DNA from 2 places in the Streptomyces sp. NPDC093111 genome. Region 1 is predicted to be linked to the other one. Evidence: riboswitches for the same ligand, from Rfam matches in the RefSeq annotation. Region 1 holds a riboswitch; the other holds the start of a gene.

Evidence for each region. A riboswitch is a leader RNA that binds a small molecule or an ion and turns the genes downstream of it on or off. The one in region 1 is predicted to bind S-adenosylmethionine.
Region 2: it holds a riboswitch for S-adenosylmethionine, as region 1 does, so the genes downstream of both, AB0Q96_RS06555 (aminotransferase class V-fold PLP-dependent enzyme) here and thrC (threonine synthase) in region 1, are expected to answer to the same signal.

What each region holds. Positions count from the first base shown of each region.
Region 1 is NZ_JBFBNW010000001.1:170,315-177,826, reverse strand. It holds gene AB0Q96_RS00785 (cold-shock protein) at 338-547, opposite strand; gene AB0Q96_RS00780 (MoaD/ThiS family protein) at 973-1,251, opposite strand; gene thrC (threonine synthase) at 1,268-2,554, opposite strand; SAM riboswitch class I at 2,572-2,716, opposite strand; gene AB0Q96_RS00770 (glucosyl-3-phosphoglycerate synthase) at 2,838-3,779, shown strand; gene AB0Q96_RS00765 (trehalose-6-phosphate synthase) at 3,846-5,201, shown strand; gene AB0Q96_RS00760 (DUF4913 domain-containing protein) at 5,192-5,620, opposite strand; gene AB0Q96_RS00755 (trypsin-like peptidase domain-containing protein) at 5,641-7,512, opposite strand, start outside.
Region 2 is NZ_JBFBNW010000003.1:378,989-386,500, reverse strand. It holds gene AB0Q96_RS06575 (c-type cytochrome) at 1-743, shown strand, start outside; gene AB0Q96_RS06570 (Rieske 2Fe-2S domain-containing protein) at 740-1,792, shown strand; gene AB0Q96_RS06565 (cytochrome bc complex cytochrome b subunit) at 1,789-3,414, shown strand; gene trpD (anthranilate phosphoribosyltransferase) at 3,569-4,633, shown strand; SAM riboswitch class IV at 4,745-4,861, shown strand; gene AB0Q96_RS06555 (aminotransferase class V-fold PLP-dependent enzyme) at 5,043-6,443, shown strand; gene AB0Q96_RS06550 (Lrp/AsnC ligand binding domain-containing protein) at 6,528-6,809, opposite strand; gene AB0Q96_RS06545 (rhomboid family intramembrane serine protease) at 6,806-7,512, opposite strand, start outside.

The DNA of each region.
Region 1 (7,512 bases):
GCCGACGCCCGCGACGGACGGCCTGCGAGCCCTGTGGTTCCTTGCCCCACCTGGCCGCGGGCCTCGTCTGCCCGATCCTCGATTAAGCACTCTCACCTTCAGAGTGCTAACGCCAATGATTAGCACTCGCCCCATGCGAGTGCAAGCGACTACCGAGGATCGGTCACCCCTGGGAGCACGAGCCGGGCGCACACGCCGGGCGCACATGACGCCCCACGGCGCCCCGACCGGCGCCGCGCACCGCGCCCGACAGGGCGCCGGACATGACGAGGGGCCCGCATCCGGTCTGGATGCGGGCCCCTCGACGGAAGTGCGTCGGTGGCCGATCGCGCCGCGCTCAGGCAGAGGCGGCGAGCTTGACCATGTCCGCCTGCGGGCCCTTCTGACCCTGCGAGATCTCGAACTCGACCCGCTGTCCTTCTTCAAGGGTGCGGTAGCCGTCCATCTGGATCGCGCTGTAGTGGACGAAAACATCCGCACCACCGTCGACCGCGATGAAGCCGTAGCCCTTCTCCGCGTTGAACCACTTGACGGTGCCCTGAGCCATGCCTAACTCCCCTATTACTGGCCCTTGCGCGGGGCCGCACTTCGCGGACCCGGGTCAGACCCTGCGCCGGAACGCGTCGACCGCCGCTGAATGTATCTGCCCAACTGCCCTCTGCAACAGGTCAATCGGACGAGAATTCTGGGCAGCCGTGAAAGGCGAATTGGGGAGATTCCCTTGAATTCCGGGTCAAGTCGGGCCGGGCAAAGCGCGCAGAAGGTGCACAAGACACGGGCGCTTTGGCTGCTTCTTGTCGTGCACGGGCGCATTCTCATATGCGCCTGGCATGGGCAGCGGAGGGGACTTCCCCAACTCTACCCCGCTCAACCATGCAGAATTGCCCCCTCCGCTTCTTCTCGCGGAAGGGGCAATTCAGGTAAGACGGGTACCGCGGGTAAGCGCGGGTAAGACCGGCCGATCCGGACGGTTCAGCAGCCGCCGGCGACGGCCGGGATGATGGAGACGCCGGCGCCGTCCGGCGTCACGGTCTCCAGGCCCTGCTCGAAGCGCACGTCGTCGTCGTTGACGTACACGTTGACGAAGCGGCGCAGCTTGCCCTGGTCGTCCAGGACGCGGGCGGCGATGCCCGCGTGGTTCTTCTCCAGGTCGGCGATGACCTCGGCGAGGGTCCCGCCCTCGGCCTTCACCTCGGACTGGCCGCCCGTGTAGGTGCGGAGGATGGTGGGGATGCGGACGTTGACGGCCATGGGGTTCACGTACCTTTCAGTGGGCCAGGCCCGCGTCGCGGAACGCGTCCAGGCTCGGGCGGATGGTGGCGGTCGCCTGAGAGCTGTCGGCAACGGCGTCCAGGGTCTTGAGTCCGTCGCCGGTGTTGAGGACCACCGTCGTCAGCGTCGGGTCGATGAGACCGGCCTCGACCAGCTTGCGCGTCACGCCGACGGTCACGCCGCCCGCGGTCTCGGCGAAGATGCCCTCGGTACGGGCGAGCAGCTTGATCGCGTCGACGACCTGCTCGTCGTTCACGTCCTCCACGGCGCCGCCGGTGCGGCGGGCGATGTCGAGCACGTACGGGCCGTCCGCCGGGTTGCCGATGGCGAGGGACTTGGCGATGGTGTTCGGCTTCTGGGGCTTCACCACGTCGTGGCCGGCCTTGAAGGCGACCGAGACCGGGGAGCAGCCCTCGGCCTGGGCGCCGAAGATCTTGTACGGCTTGTCCTCGACCAGGCCCAGCTTGATGAGCTCCTGGAGGCCCTTGTCGATCTTGGTGAGCTGCGAGCCGGAGGCGATCGGGATGACCAGCTGGTCGGGGATGACCCAGCCGAGCTGCTCGCAGATCTCGTACGCGAGCGTCTTGGAGCCCTCGCCGTAGTACGGGCGCAGGTTGACGTTGACGAAGCCCCAGCCCTCGCCGAGCGGGTCGCCGATGAGCTCCGAGCAGAAGCGGTTGACGTCGTCGTAGTTGCCCTCGATGGCGACGAGGTCACCGCCGTAGACGCCGGCCATGACGACCTTGCCCTGCTCCAGGTCGTGCGGGATGAACACGCAGGAGCGGAAGCCGGCCCGGGCGGCGGCGGCGCCGACGGCGCCGGCCAGGTTGCCGGTGGAGGAGCAGGAGAGGGTGGTGAAGCCGAAGGCGCGGGCGGCCTCGATGGCCTGGGCGACGACCCGGTCCTTGAAGGAGTGGGTCGGGTTGCCGGAGTCGTCCTTGACGAACAGCCTGCCGGGCTCGACGCCCAGTTCGCGGGCCAGGTTGTCGGCCTTGACGAGCGGGGTCCAGCCGGGGTTCAGGTTCGGCTTCTCGGCGACGTCGGCCGGGACGGGCAGCAGCGGGGCGTAGCGCCAGATGTTCGCGGGGCCGGCCTCGATGCGCTTGCGCAGCTCCTCCGGGTCACCGAAGGGCAGGTCGTACGCGACTTCGAGCGGGCCGAAACAGAGCTCGCAGGCGAAGATCGGGCCGAGCGGGAAGGATTCGCCGCATTCGCGGCAGGAGAGTCCGGAAGCGGGACCGAGGTCGACGGTGGTTCCGGATGCGACGGTCTGTACAGCCATGGAGGCGAGGCCCTTTCTCCTCATCTTTCCCATGACGAATTTTTCGCCATGAGACGGATTTGGCACCTTCCCTAGTCGGGAGCCTCGCTGGAGGACGAGTAACCGACTGGAGGGTTGCCGGGGCTTCAACGGGCCGTTTCCCTCTGCCCCTCTGGATGAGCGGTATTCGATTGTGAGACGCGGTCGGCACCCCGACATGCATCGGGGATCCGCGTTGTTCAAGACTGTAACCGAAGGCTACGAAGGTGGAGACGGTCGTCCGATCCGCGAGATGGAGATCACGTTGCTGGAAGAGGTGGAGCGCTGGCTGGCCCGGCGGTCCTGGTCCGTTGCCGACCGCCCGCTGGAGCGCGTCCTCGCCGCCAAGCGGGGGACGCGGGTCAGCGTGGTGCTGCCCGCGCTGAACGAGGAGGCGACGGTCGGCACGATCGTCTCCGTGATCCGCCGCGAGCTGATGACCGACGCGGTCCCGCTGGTGGACGAGCTCGTGGTGATCGACTCGGGCTCCACGGACCGTACGGCGGAGGTGGCCGCGGCGGCCGGCGCGCGGGTGGTGGCGCGGGACGCGATCCTGCCCCGGATACCGGCGGTGCCCGGCAAGGGCGAGGTCCTCTGGCGGTCACTGATGGTGACGACCGGGGACGTGGTCTGCTTCGTGGACGCGGACCTCAGGGACTTCTCCGCGGACTTCGTCACCGGCATCGTGGGCCCGCTGCTCACCGATCCGGACGTCGACTTCGTGAAGGCGATGTACGACCGCCCGCTCGGCGACACCCCAGGTCAGGGCGGTCGCGTGACAGAGCTGGTGGCCCGCCCGCTGCTCAACCTGCACTGGCCGCAGCTGGCCGGTTTCGTCCAGCCGCTGGGCGGCGAGTACGCGGCCCGCCGCTCGCTGCTCGAACGCCTGCCGTTCCCGGTCGGTTACGGAGTGGAGCTGGGCCTGCTCGTCGACGCCCTGCACACGGTGGGCCTGGACGCCCTCGCGCAGGTGGACGTGGGCGTGCGCAAGCACCGGCACCAGGACGGGCGGGCGCTGGGCCGGATGGCCGCCGCGATCTACCGGACGGCGCAGCTGCGCCTGTCCCGGGGGCATCTGGTGCGCCCGTGGCTGACCCAGTTCGAGCGGGGCGAGCGGGGCTTCGAGCCGCACACGTACCCGGTGGACACGGAGGAGCGCCCGCCGATGGCGGAGATCGCGGAGTACGCGCGGCGCCGCGTGGCCTGACACCGCACACCCACCTGTCTGATATCCGCACGTTTGAGCGTGTACCGGACGGGCTAGGTTCGCCACATGGCTACCGTCCTCGTGGCATCGAACCGCGGCCCGGTCTCGTACACCGTGCGTGACGACGGCTCCCTGGACACCCGGCGCGGCGGCGGCGGACTCGTCTCCGGCCTCGGCGCCGTCGCCTCCGAGGGCGGCCTGTGGGTCTGCGCCGCCCTCGGCGACGGCGACCGCGAGGCCGTGCGCCGCGGGGTCGCCGAGCCGGGCGTGCGCATGCTGGACATCGACCCGGAGGTGTACGCCGACGCGTACAACGGCATCGCGAACTCGGTGCTCTGGTTCCTCCACCACCACCTGTACGACATCCCGCGCGAGCCCGTCTTCGACGCGGACTTCCGGCGCCGCTGGGGCTCCTACCGCGCCTACAACCGGGCCTTCGCCGAGGCGCTCGCCGAGGCCGCGGACCCCGGCGCGGCGGTCCTCGTGCAGGACTACCACCTGGCGCTCGTCCCCGGCATGCTCCGCGCGCTCCGCCCGGACCTGCGGATCGGGCACTTCACGCACACCCCGTGGGCGGCGCCCGGCTACCTGGCGATGCTGCCCGACGACATCCACCGCGAGCTGATCGAGGGCATGCTCGGCGCCGACGAGCGCGGCTTCCACACCCGCGCCTGGGCCGCCGCCTTCCTGGCCGACCCGCTCGTCGACGACGGCACCCGGGTCGCCGCGTACCCGCTGGGCGTCGACGGCGACGACCTGCGCGCCCTCGCCCACCGCCCCGAGGTCGACGCCCGACTCGCCGAGCTGCGCGCCGAGACCGGCGGCCTGCGGACGATCGTCCGCGTCGACCGCACGGAACTCTCCAAGAACATCCCGCGCGGCCTGCTCGCCTACCGCGAGCTCCTCGCCACCCGCCCCGAGTGGCGCGGCCGGATCGTCCACCTGGCCTCCGCGTACCCCTCCCGGCAGGACCTGGAGGTCTACCGCGCGTACACGGCCTCGGTGACCGAGCTCGCCGAGGCGATCAACGCCGAGTACGGCACCGACGCCTGGCAGCCCGTCCTGCTCTCCGTCCAGGACGACTTCACCCGCTCCCTCGCCGCCTACCGGCTGGCCGACGTGGCCCTGGTCAACCCGGTCCGCGACGGCATGAACCTGGTCGCCAAGGAGATCCCGGTCGTCTCCGACGAGGGCTGCGCCCTGGTCCTGTCCCGCGAGGCCGGCGCGTACGAGGAGCTCCACGAGGACGCCCTCACGGTCAACCCGTACGACGTGACGGCCACCGCCGAGGCCCTCCACACCGCCCTCGCGATGACCGCCCCCGAACGCGCCGAACGCACCGAGCGCCTCGCCACGGCGGCGACGGCGCTGCCGCCGCGGGAGTGGTTCCTGGCGCAGCTGGGGGCGTTGCGTCAGTCCTGAGCGGCGGCGGGGGCGTCCTCCGCCGCCACGGAGAAGGCCGGATGGTCCAGCATTCCCGGTTCGGCGGGCTGATGGGGCAGCGGCCCCAGGAACTCGCTGTGACCGTCCGGGCCCGTGCACAGCGCGAACGGCCCCTTGACCGTGTCCATGAGCATCGCGAGATGCGGATCGGCATGGTGCAGCCACCAGTTGGACATCCCCAGGGCGGGGTCCCGCCTCAGGTACTCGAAGGCACGCCACATCCCGGAGAACCGGACGATCGCCTCGGGGTGCCGCCACCACTCGTCGCACCAGGCGAGGTACCGCCCGTCCACCGGGCGCCGGACGATCTCCGTCACGTACTCGGCCACGAACCGTTCGAGGGAGTCGAAGACGAGCCCGTCGTTCTCCTCGTCCGGCGTCTGCTGCGGATCGGTCATCTCTGAGGCGCTCCTCTTGGTCAGTGGACGTCGTGAAGTCCGTATCTATGGCGTAAGCCATCCGCCTCGGCGAGCCGCCCGGTCCGTTCCAGCAGCCGGATCCAGATCGCGACGGCGTCCGCCAGGTCCGGGTCCCATTCACCCGCCCACTTGGTGCGCAGGCCGATGTGGAGCTCGGCGGCCTCCCGAATCAGGGGCAGCACCGCCAGCCAGTCGCGGAAGCCGCCGGTCCGCTCGGCGAGGGAGGCGGTCCGCCGCAGGTGGGTGGCGAGCTGCCGCCTGCCCTCGGACCCCACTGCGGCGAGCGGGCGAACCGTTCTGACGATCTTGAACCGATCGGCGAGCGCCTCCGCGACCTGTCCCGCCTCGCTCTTGAGCGTCGCGGCGTGGTCGAGGCAGATGGCGAGGTCGAGCGGGTCGACTTCGTTCCCGTTCGCCGACAGCCGGTCGTACAGCGCGATCCCCTCCGCGGATGCCCGTTCGGCCTCGTCGGAGCGGCCGCTCGCCCACAGGTACCAGGAGACCAGGTAGCAGGAGAAGGCGCGGCCCCTCTCGTACGGGAGAGGGTCGGGATGGTGCCCGGCAAGGAAGCGGCGGACGTCTGCGGCCTCCTCGACCTCGGCGAGCGCCTCCGCGGTGTGCTCGAACGCGTCCTGGCGGTAGCCGGCCAGCCGTTCCAGGCTCAGGGCGTGCGGTATCCCGTACTTCACGGCGTTGTCTGCGCAGAGCTTCCGGGAGATGCCCACCGCGAGGGTCAACGCCTCGATCGCCTCGGCCGCACGGGACAGCTCCCACAATTCGACGGAACGGTTGGAGTGCAGCAGCCTCCGATTCCCGTCATGCCACGGCAGGCGCCGGAACAGGGCCTTGTCGATGGCGAGTGCCTCGTCGAGCGTGGCCAGTGCCTGCTCACCCCGCTGGGAAGCGGCCAGGTTGACCAGGGCGTGTGCCAGGCTGTCGTCGTACGAGTCCGGGTTGGCGACGGCGAGCCGACGAAGCAGGACGACCGCCTCCGCCGAGGCGTCATGGCTCCTGCTCGCGTCGCCACCGGTCTGCCAGTAGTGCCAGGAGACGTCCTTCAACGAGCTGACGAGGCCCTGGACGTGCGCGTCCGGGTTCTCCCGGGTCAGCCTGCGCTGGACGGCGAGCGCGGCCTCCGCCGTCCTGGCCCCTTCCTCCAGCGCCCCGTCCTTCGTCTGACAGACGGCGAGGGCACTCAGCGACACCACCCAGGCCGCCTCGTACACCGGATCCTCGTCCGCGAGGGCTCGTCGGATCGCCACCGCCTCCTCGGCCACCGGCCTGGCGTCGACCGCCCGGGCAAGGCCCTCGTACACCCACACGAGCGCCGTCAGCGCCTTGCCCAGCGCCGGGCGCCCCGTGTCCGGTTCGGTGCGGACGACGCTCCGACACAGCGCCACCGCCTCCTCGGCCAGCGGCAGGGCCTCCTGTTCGCGGCCCGCCCACCGGCGCAGGTTGGCGAGTTGCATGACCCCTGCGGCGAGCCGCCGTTCGTACTCCGTGGGCGGGGTACGGGGCAGGGCACGGCGGATCGCGACCGACTCCTCACTCGCCGCGAGGGCGGTACGCCAGTCGCCCAACCTGCTCGCGGCCCCGGCCGACTGCTCCAGTGCCCAGGCCAGCGCCGCCCGGTCCCCGCCCTCCTCGCGGTACCGCTCGACGAGTCGGCCGGTGAGACGGCCGGTGAAGCGAGTGAGGGCGTCCGAGGACGGCGGCAGGGCCGCCGCGCTGGAGCGCAGCACCTCCGTGCCCAGGTCGGAGCCGTCGACGAGGGCGTCGAGCCGGGCGAGGACCGCGTCGCGCCGGTCGGTGCGCCCGCCGTTGGCGTGGGCGACCACCGAGCGGGTCAGCACGGTCATGGCCTGGATCTG
Region 2 (7,512 bases), on a different contig from region 1:
CGGCAACCGGGGGGCTGTACGCCGCGTTCGCGCCCGCGGGCACGGCGAAGGCCGACACCACCGCCCAGTCCCTCGCCATCGAGGAGGGCAAGAAGCTCTACTCCGTAGGCTGCGCCAGCTGCCACGGGACCGGCGGTCAGGGCACCACTGACGGTCCGTCCCTGGTCGGCGTCGGTTCGGCGGCCGTGGACTTCCAGGTCGGCACCGGCCGTATGCCGGCCCAGCAGCCGGGCGCCCAGGTCCCGAAGAAGAAGGTCATCTACACGCAGGCCGAGATCGATCAGCTCGCGGCGTACGTGGCCTCCCTCGGTGCCGGCCCGATCGTGCCGACCGAAGGCCAGTACAGCCCTGACGGCGCCGACATCGCCAAGGGCGGCGAGCTGTTCCGCTCCAACTGCGCCCAGTGCCACAACTTCACCGGTGAGGGTGGCGCGCTGACCTACGGCAAGTACGCCCCGAGCCTCGAAGGCGTCAGCCCGAAGCACCTCTACGAGGCCATGCAGACCGGCCCGCAGAACATGCCCTCCTTCCCCGACACGACCATGCCGGAGAAGCAGAAGAAGGACATCATCGCCTACGTCCAGGCCGTCAACAGCGACAAGGCCGACAACCCGGGTGGTCTCAAGCTGGGTGGCCTCGGCCCCGTCAGCGAGGGTCTGTTCGCGTGGGTCTTCGGTCTGGGCGCGCTGATCGCAGTTGCCATCTGGGTCGCGGCCCACACCGCTAAGGCCAAGAAGTCATGAGTACCCAAGAGAATCCAGAAGAGAACCTGCCGTCCGAGCAGGACACCGCGCACGGCGCGGTGAAGGTCGCCGACGACCCGTTCGCCGACCCGGGCCTCCCGCCCCACAAGCCGCGCATCCAGGACATCGACGAGCGGGCCGCTCGCCGGTCCGAGCGTGCGGTCGCCTTCATGTTCACGCTGTCGATGCTGGCCACGATCGGCTTCATCGCGGCGTACGTGATCTTCCCGGTGGACAAGATCGTGTACATCTGGCCCTTCGGCCGGGTGTCCGCGCTCAACTTCTCCCTGGGTCTGACCCTCGGCGCGGCCCTGTTCTTCATCGGCGCGGGCGCGGTCCACTGGGCCCGCACCCTGATGTCCGACGTCGAGGTCGCCGACGAGCGTCACCCGATGGCGGCCACGCCCGAGGTCAAGGCCAAGGTCATGGCGGACTTCGCGGCCGGTGCCGCCGAGTCCGGCTTCGGTCGGCGCAAGCTGATCCGCAACACGCTGTTCGGCGCGCTGGCCATGGTGCCGCTCTCCGGCATCGTGCTGCTGCGTGACATGGGCCCGCTGCCCGAGAAGAAGCTCCGCTCCACCCTGTGGGCCAAGGGCAAGCTGCTCGTCAACATGAACACGCACGAGCCGCTGCGTCCCGAGGACGTCGCGGTCGGTTCGCTGACCTTCGCGATGCCCGAGGGCCTCTCGGAGCACGACGAGCACTTCCAGACCGAGATCGCCAAGGCCGCCCTGATGATCGTCCGCATCCAGCCGGACGACATCAAGGACAAGCGCGAGCTCGAGTGGTCGCACGAGGGCATCGTCGCCTTCTCGAAGATCTGCACCCACGTCGGCTGCCCGATCTCTCTGTACGAGCAGCAGACGCACCACGTGCTCTGCCCGTGCCACCAGTCCACCTTCGACCTGTCCGACGGCGCCCGTGTCATCTTCGGCCCGGCCGGCCACGCCCTCCCGCAGCTGCGGATCGGCGTGAACGACAAGGGCTTCCTGGAGGCGCACGGCGACTTCGAAGAGCCCGTCGGTCCCGCATTCTGGGAGCGCGGATGAGCACTGTGACCAACACGCAGAAGAAGGCCCCCGCCGGCGAGCGCATCGCCGACTGGGCCGACGGCCGCCTGGGGATCTACACCCTGGCCAAGGCCAACATGCGGAAGATCTTCCCGGACCACTGGTCCTTCATGCTGGGCGAGATCTGCCTCTACAGCTTCCTCATCATCATCCTGACGGGCGTCTATCTGACGCTGTTCTTCCACCCGTCGATGAACGAGGTGGAGTACGTCGGACCGTACGTCCCGCTCCAGGGACAGCTGATGTCCGAGGCGTTCAACTCGACCATGCACATCTCGTTCGAGGTGCGTGGCGGTCTGCTGATCCGGCAGATCCACCACTGGGCGGCGCTGATCTTCCTCGCCGGCATGTTCGTGCACATGATGCGCGTGTTCTTCACCGGCGCGTTCCGCAAGCCGCGTGAGATCAACTGGCTGTTCGGCTTCCTGCTGTTCTTCCTGGGCATGTTCACCGGCTTCACCGGTTACTCGCTCCCGGACGACCTGCTCTCCGGCACCGGTGTGCGCTTCATGCAGGGCGCGATCCTGTCCGTGCCGATCGTCGGCACGTACCTGTCGATGTTCCTGTTCGGCGGGGAGTTCCCCGGCGGCGACTTCGTCGCCCGGTTCTACTCGGCGCACGTGCTGCTGCTGCCCGGCATCATGCTGGGTCTCGTGGTCGCGCACCTCATCCTGGTGTTCGTCCACAAGCACACGCACTTCGAGGGCCCCGGCCGTACGAACAAGAACGTCGTCGGCATGCCGCTGCTGCCGGTGTACATGGCGAAGGCCGGAGGCTTCTTCTTCCTGGTCTTCGGCGTCATCGCGGTCGTCGCGGCGATCGCCTCGATCAACCCGATCTGGGCCATCGGCCCGTACCGCCCGGACCAGGTGTCCACCGGCGCCCAGCCCGACTGGTACATGGGCTTCGCCGAGGGTCTGATCCGTGTCATGCCGGGCTGGGAGATCAACCTGTGGGGCCACACGCTGGTCCTCGGCGTGATGATCCCGCTGGCGATCTTCCCGGCGGTGCTCGGCGCGATCGCGGTCTACCCGTTCATCGAGTCCTGGATCACGGGCGACAAGCGCGAGCACCACATCGCGCAGCGCCCGCGCAACGCTCCGACGCGCACCGCCTTCGGTGTCGCCTGGATCACCGCGTACATGATCATGCTCGTCGGTGGCGGCAACGACCTCTGGGCCACGCACTTCCACCTGTCGATCAACTCGATCACCTGGTTCGTCCGGATCTTCTTCTTCGCCGGACCGGTCATCGCGTTCATCGTCACCAAGCGCATCTGCCTCGGCCTCCAGCGCCGGGACAAGGACAAGGTGCTGCACGGGCGCGAGTCCGGCATCATCAAGCGCCTGCCGCACGGTGAGTTCGTCGAGGTCCACCAGCCGCTCAGCCAGGGTGAGCTGCACCGCCTCACGGCGCACGAGCAGTACGAGGCCGCGGCCCTGCCGCCGGCCGTCGACGAGAACGGCGTGGAGCGCAAGACCGGCCCCATGGAGAAGCTCCGGGTCAAGCTCAACAAGGGCTACTACGGCGCTGACAACCAGGTCGCCAAGCCCACCGCCGAGGAGTACAAGGAGATCACGAGCGGCCACGGCCACCACTGATCCCCCGACCTCCTGAAGCAGGTCGCCACGGCGAGAGCCCCGTCCATTCGATGGACGGGGCTCTTTGCCGTCCCCGTGGATCGATAGGGTGGGAAGGTACCCCTACCGAAGATCACCGATCACCGGTCCCGATCATCACTCGCCAGGAGCTGCCATGAGCGCTGCGACCCCCGCTGGAGGACTCGACTCGGCGGGCCGCTCCTGGCCCGCCGTCCTGGACGGTCTGCTGAGCGGCCGCGACCAGAGCGCGGAGGACACCGCCTGGGCGATGGACCGCATCCTGCGCGGCGAGGCCACCTCGGCGCAGATCGCCGGCTTCGTCGTCGCCCTGCGGGCCAAGGGCGAGACCGTCGAGGAGATCACCGGCCTCGTCCGGACCATGTACGAGCACGCCAACACCATCGAGGTCCCCGGCCCGTCCGTGGACATCGTCGGCACCGGCGGCGACGGCGCCAAGACCGTCAACATCTCCACCATGTCGGCGATCGTGGTGGCCGGCACCGGCGCCAAGGTCGTCAAGCACGGCAACCGGGCCGCGTCCAGCGCCAGCGGCGCCTCCGACGTCCTGGAGAAGCTGGGCGTCAACCTGGAGCTGACCCCCGCGCGGGTGGCCGAGGTGGCCGGCGAGGCCGGCATCACCTTCTGCTTCGCGGTGAAGTTCCACCCGGCGCTGCGCCATGTGGCGATGGCCCGCAAGGAGCTGGGCATCCGCACGGTCTTCAACTTCCTCGGGCCGCTCACCAACCCGGCCCGGGTGCGGGCCCAGGCGACCGGCGTGGCCGACCCCCGGATGGCCCCGATCGTGGCCGGGGTGCTCGCCGAGCGCGGCTCCTCGGCGCTGGTCTTCCGCGGCGACGACGGCCTGGACGAGCTGACCACGACGGCGACCTCCCGGGTGTGGATCGTCCGGGACGGCACCGTCCGCGAGGAGTCCTTCGACCCGCGCGACGTCGGCATCGACATCGTCCCGGTCGAGGCCCTGCGCGGCGCCGACGCCTCGTACAACGCCGACGTGGCGCGCCGCCTGCTGGCCGGCGAGACCGGTCCGGTACGGGACGCGGTGCTGCTCAACTCGGCGGCGGCGCTCACCGCGCTCGCACCGGGCGAGGGCACCCTGGCGGAGCAACTGGCCGTGGGCATCGCCAAGGCGGCCGAGTCCATCGACTCCGGCGCCGCCCGCCGCGCCCTGGAGCGCTGGATCGCGGCCAGCAACGCCTGAGCCGTCGCCACCGCCGCCCCGGCCGGCCGTCAGCCGCCCCGTACGCAGCCCCGTTCCGAATGCCGGAACGGGGTTGCGTCGTCGTGATCGACTGGCATAAGTTCTGTGACAGGTCATGAGTGACAGCGACAAAGCCCCGGCTAGCTGTCCGGCAACCCTCCGTCCGTGGCGGGGTGCCCCGGGTGAAGACCAGGCCGTACGAGCAGAAGCCTGCGGCAAGCGCGGACCCCTGCGCACAACCCTGGGGTCCTTGGTCCTCTAGGGAGCAGTGTCTCGTGAGCAAGCGAATGCGTTAGGGCCGTCGGCCCACTTCTTCACCGAACACCCGTACGCGGCACCCCCTTCTTCGCGCTGCCCTGCGGGCTCTTTCACGCCTTTTCGCGCCCCTTTTATGCCGGGAGATACCGTCATGTCCGCATGCCCGAACGCTGCCACCACCACTGCTTCCGCCCCCTCCGGTGACGCGGCGGACCCCTGCTGCGCCGCCCCGCTGCCGGTCCTCGGCCGGGACGTCACCGTCCCGCTCGTCACCGGCGGCGAGGTCAGCTACGCGGCGCTCGACTACGCCGCCAGCGCCCCGGCCCTGCAGCGCGTGTGGGACGACGTCGCCGCGTACGCCCCGTACTACGGCAGCGTCCACCGCGGCGCCGGCTACCTCTCCCAGCTCTCCACCGACCTGTTCGAGAACAGCCGCGCCACCGTCGCCGAGTTCCTCGACTGCCGCCCCGGCGACCAGGTGGTCTTCACCCGCTCCACCACCGACTCGCTCAACCTGCTCGCCCAGGTGATCCCCGCCGACTGCCAGGTCTTCGTCTTCGAGACCGAGCACCACGCCTCGCTGCTGCCCTGGCGCGACGCCCGGGTCACCTACCTCAACGCGCCGCGCACCCCGCGCCAGGCCGTCGAGACCCTGGAGCGGGCGCTCGCCGACCGCGACCCCTACGGCCCCGCCCTGGTCTGCGTGACCGGCGCCTCCAACGTCACCGGCGAGCTGTGGCCGGTCCGGGAACTGGCCGCCGCCGCGCACGCCCACGGTGCCCGGATCGTCCTCGACGCCGCCCAGCTCGCGCCCCACCACCCCGTCTCCGTCCAGGAGTTGGACGTCGACTGGATCGCCTTCTCCGGGCACAAGCTGTACGCCCCGTTCGGCTCCGGCGTCCTCGCCGGACGCGCCGACTGGCTCCAGGACTCCGAGCCCTACCTCGCCGGCGGCGGCGCCTCCCGCAAGGTGGCCCGGCGCGCCGACGGCGGCGTCGACGTGGAGTGGCACACCACCGCCGCCCGGCACGAGGCCGGCTCGCCCAACGTCATCGGCGTCTACTCCATCGCCTCCGCCTGCAAGGCGCTCACCGAGGCCGGCTTCGACCAGCTCGTCGCCCGTGAGCGGCACCTGATCGCCACGGTCCGCGAGGGCCTGGCCGAGGTGCCCGAGGTGCGGGTGCTCTCGCTCTTCGGCGACGACGCCCCCCGGGTCGGCGTCATCTCCTTCGTCGTGGACGGCTGGAACAGCTCCCACTTCGCCGCCGCGCTCTCCGCCGAGTACGGCATCGGGGTCCGCGACGGCCTGTTCTGCGCCCACCCGCTGGTGCGCACCCTGCTCGGCAGCGACCCGCAGGACCCGGGCGAGTGCGGCGCCCCGGAGGCGGCCCCCGGCGAGCGCTCCCTCAACGCCATCCGCGTCAGCTTCGGCGCGGGGACGCCCGACGAGCACGTGGAGCGCTTCGTGGGCGCGGTGAAGCAGCTGGTGCGCGAGGGCGCCCAGTGGAAGTACCGCACCGAGGACGGCCGCTGCGTGCCCGACCGCGGCTGATCCCTCACCCGTACGAGTGAAGCCGGCCTCCCGCGGGGAGAGGCCGGCTTCGTCGTGCGTGGTGCGCGGGGCGTGCCCGCGGGCTCAGCCCTCCAGGCCGATGGCGAAGGCCGCGTCCAGGTCGTTCTGGGAGTAGGCCCGGAAGGCGACATGGGTGTCGGTGCCCTCGACGCCGGGGATCTTGCTGATCTTCCCGGGGATGACGTCGGCGAGGTCGTCGTGGCGCGGCACCCGGACCATGGCGATCAGGTCGTACGTCCCGGTCACCGAGAAGACCTCGCTGACCGAGTCGATCGCGGCGATGGACTCCGCGATCTCGGGGATGCGGTCCACGCTGGTCTTGATGAGCACGATCGCGGTGATCACGGCTGGCTTTCTCCCTCGGTGGCCGCGGCTGGTGGCTTCACCTTAACGCCACCTCTGTACCGGCCCCACGCGTAGACGAAGCCGATCGCGAACCCCACCACGTGCGCCAGGTACGCCACCCCCGGTCCCGCCCCGGCCGAGCGGGCCGCCAGCCACTGGAGCACGAACCAGAAGATCAGCACGATCCAGGCCGGGAAACGCAGCGGCAGGAAGAAGAGGAAGGGGAAGAGGCTGGTCACCCGGGAGCGCGGGAAGAGATAGAGGAAGGCCCCGAGCACCCCCGAGATCGCCCCCGACGCCCCCACCAGGGTCTGCGTGCTGTCCGCGTGCGCGGCCGCGTAGCCGAGCAGGGCCAGATACCCGCAGCCCAGGTAGAAGAGGGCGAACCCGGCCGGGCCCATCCGCTCCTCGGCCATCGCGCCGAAGACGTACAGGAACAGCATGTTCCCGAGCAGGTGCAGCCAGCTGCCGTGCACGAAGAGCGCGGTCAGCGGGGTGAGCAGGGCGTGCGGCCGGCCGCTCGTCAGCTCGGCCGGGATCACGCCCCAGCGCTCGAAGTAGGTGCCCTGCGCCGCCAGCAGCCGGTCGCCGGTGCCGTACCCCGGGTTGAGCCCCGACACCGGGCTCAGGGCGAAGAGCAGGACGCACAGCGCGATGAGGCCGTAGGTCACGGTGGGCCCGTTGCGGGTTCCGTGCCACGTGC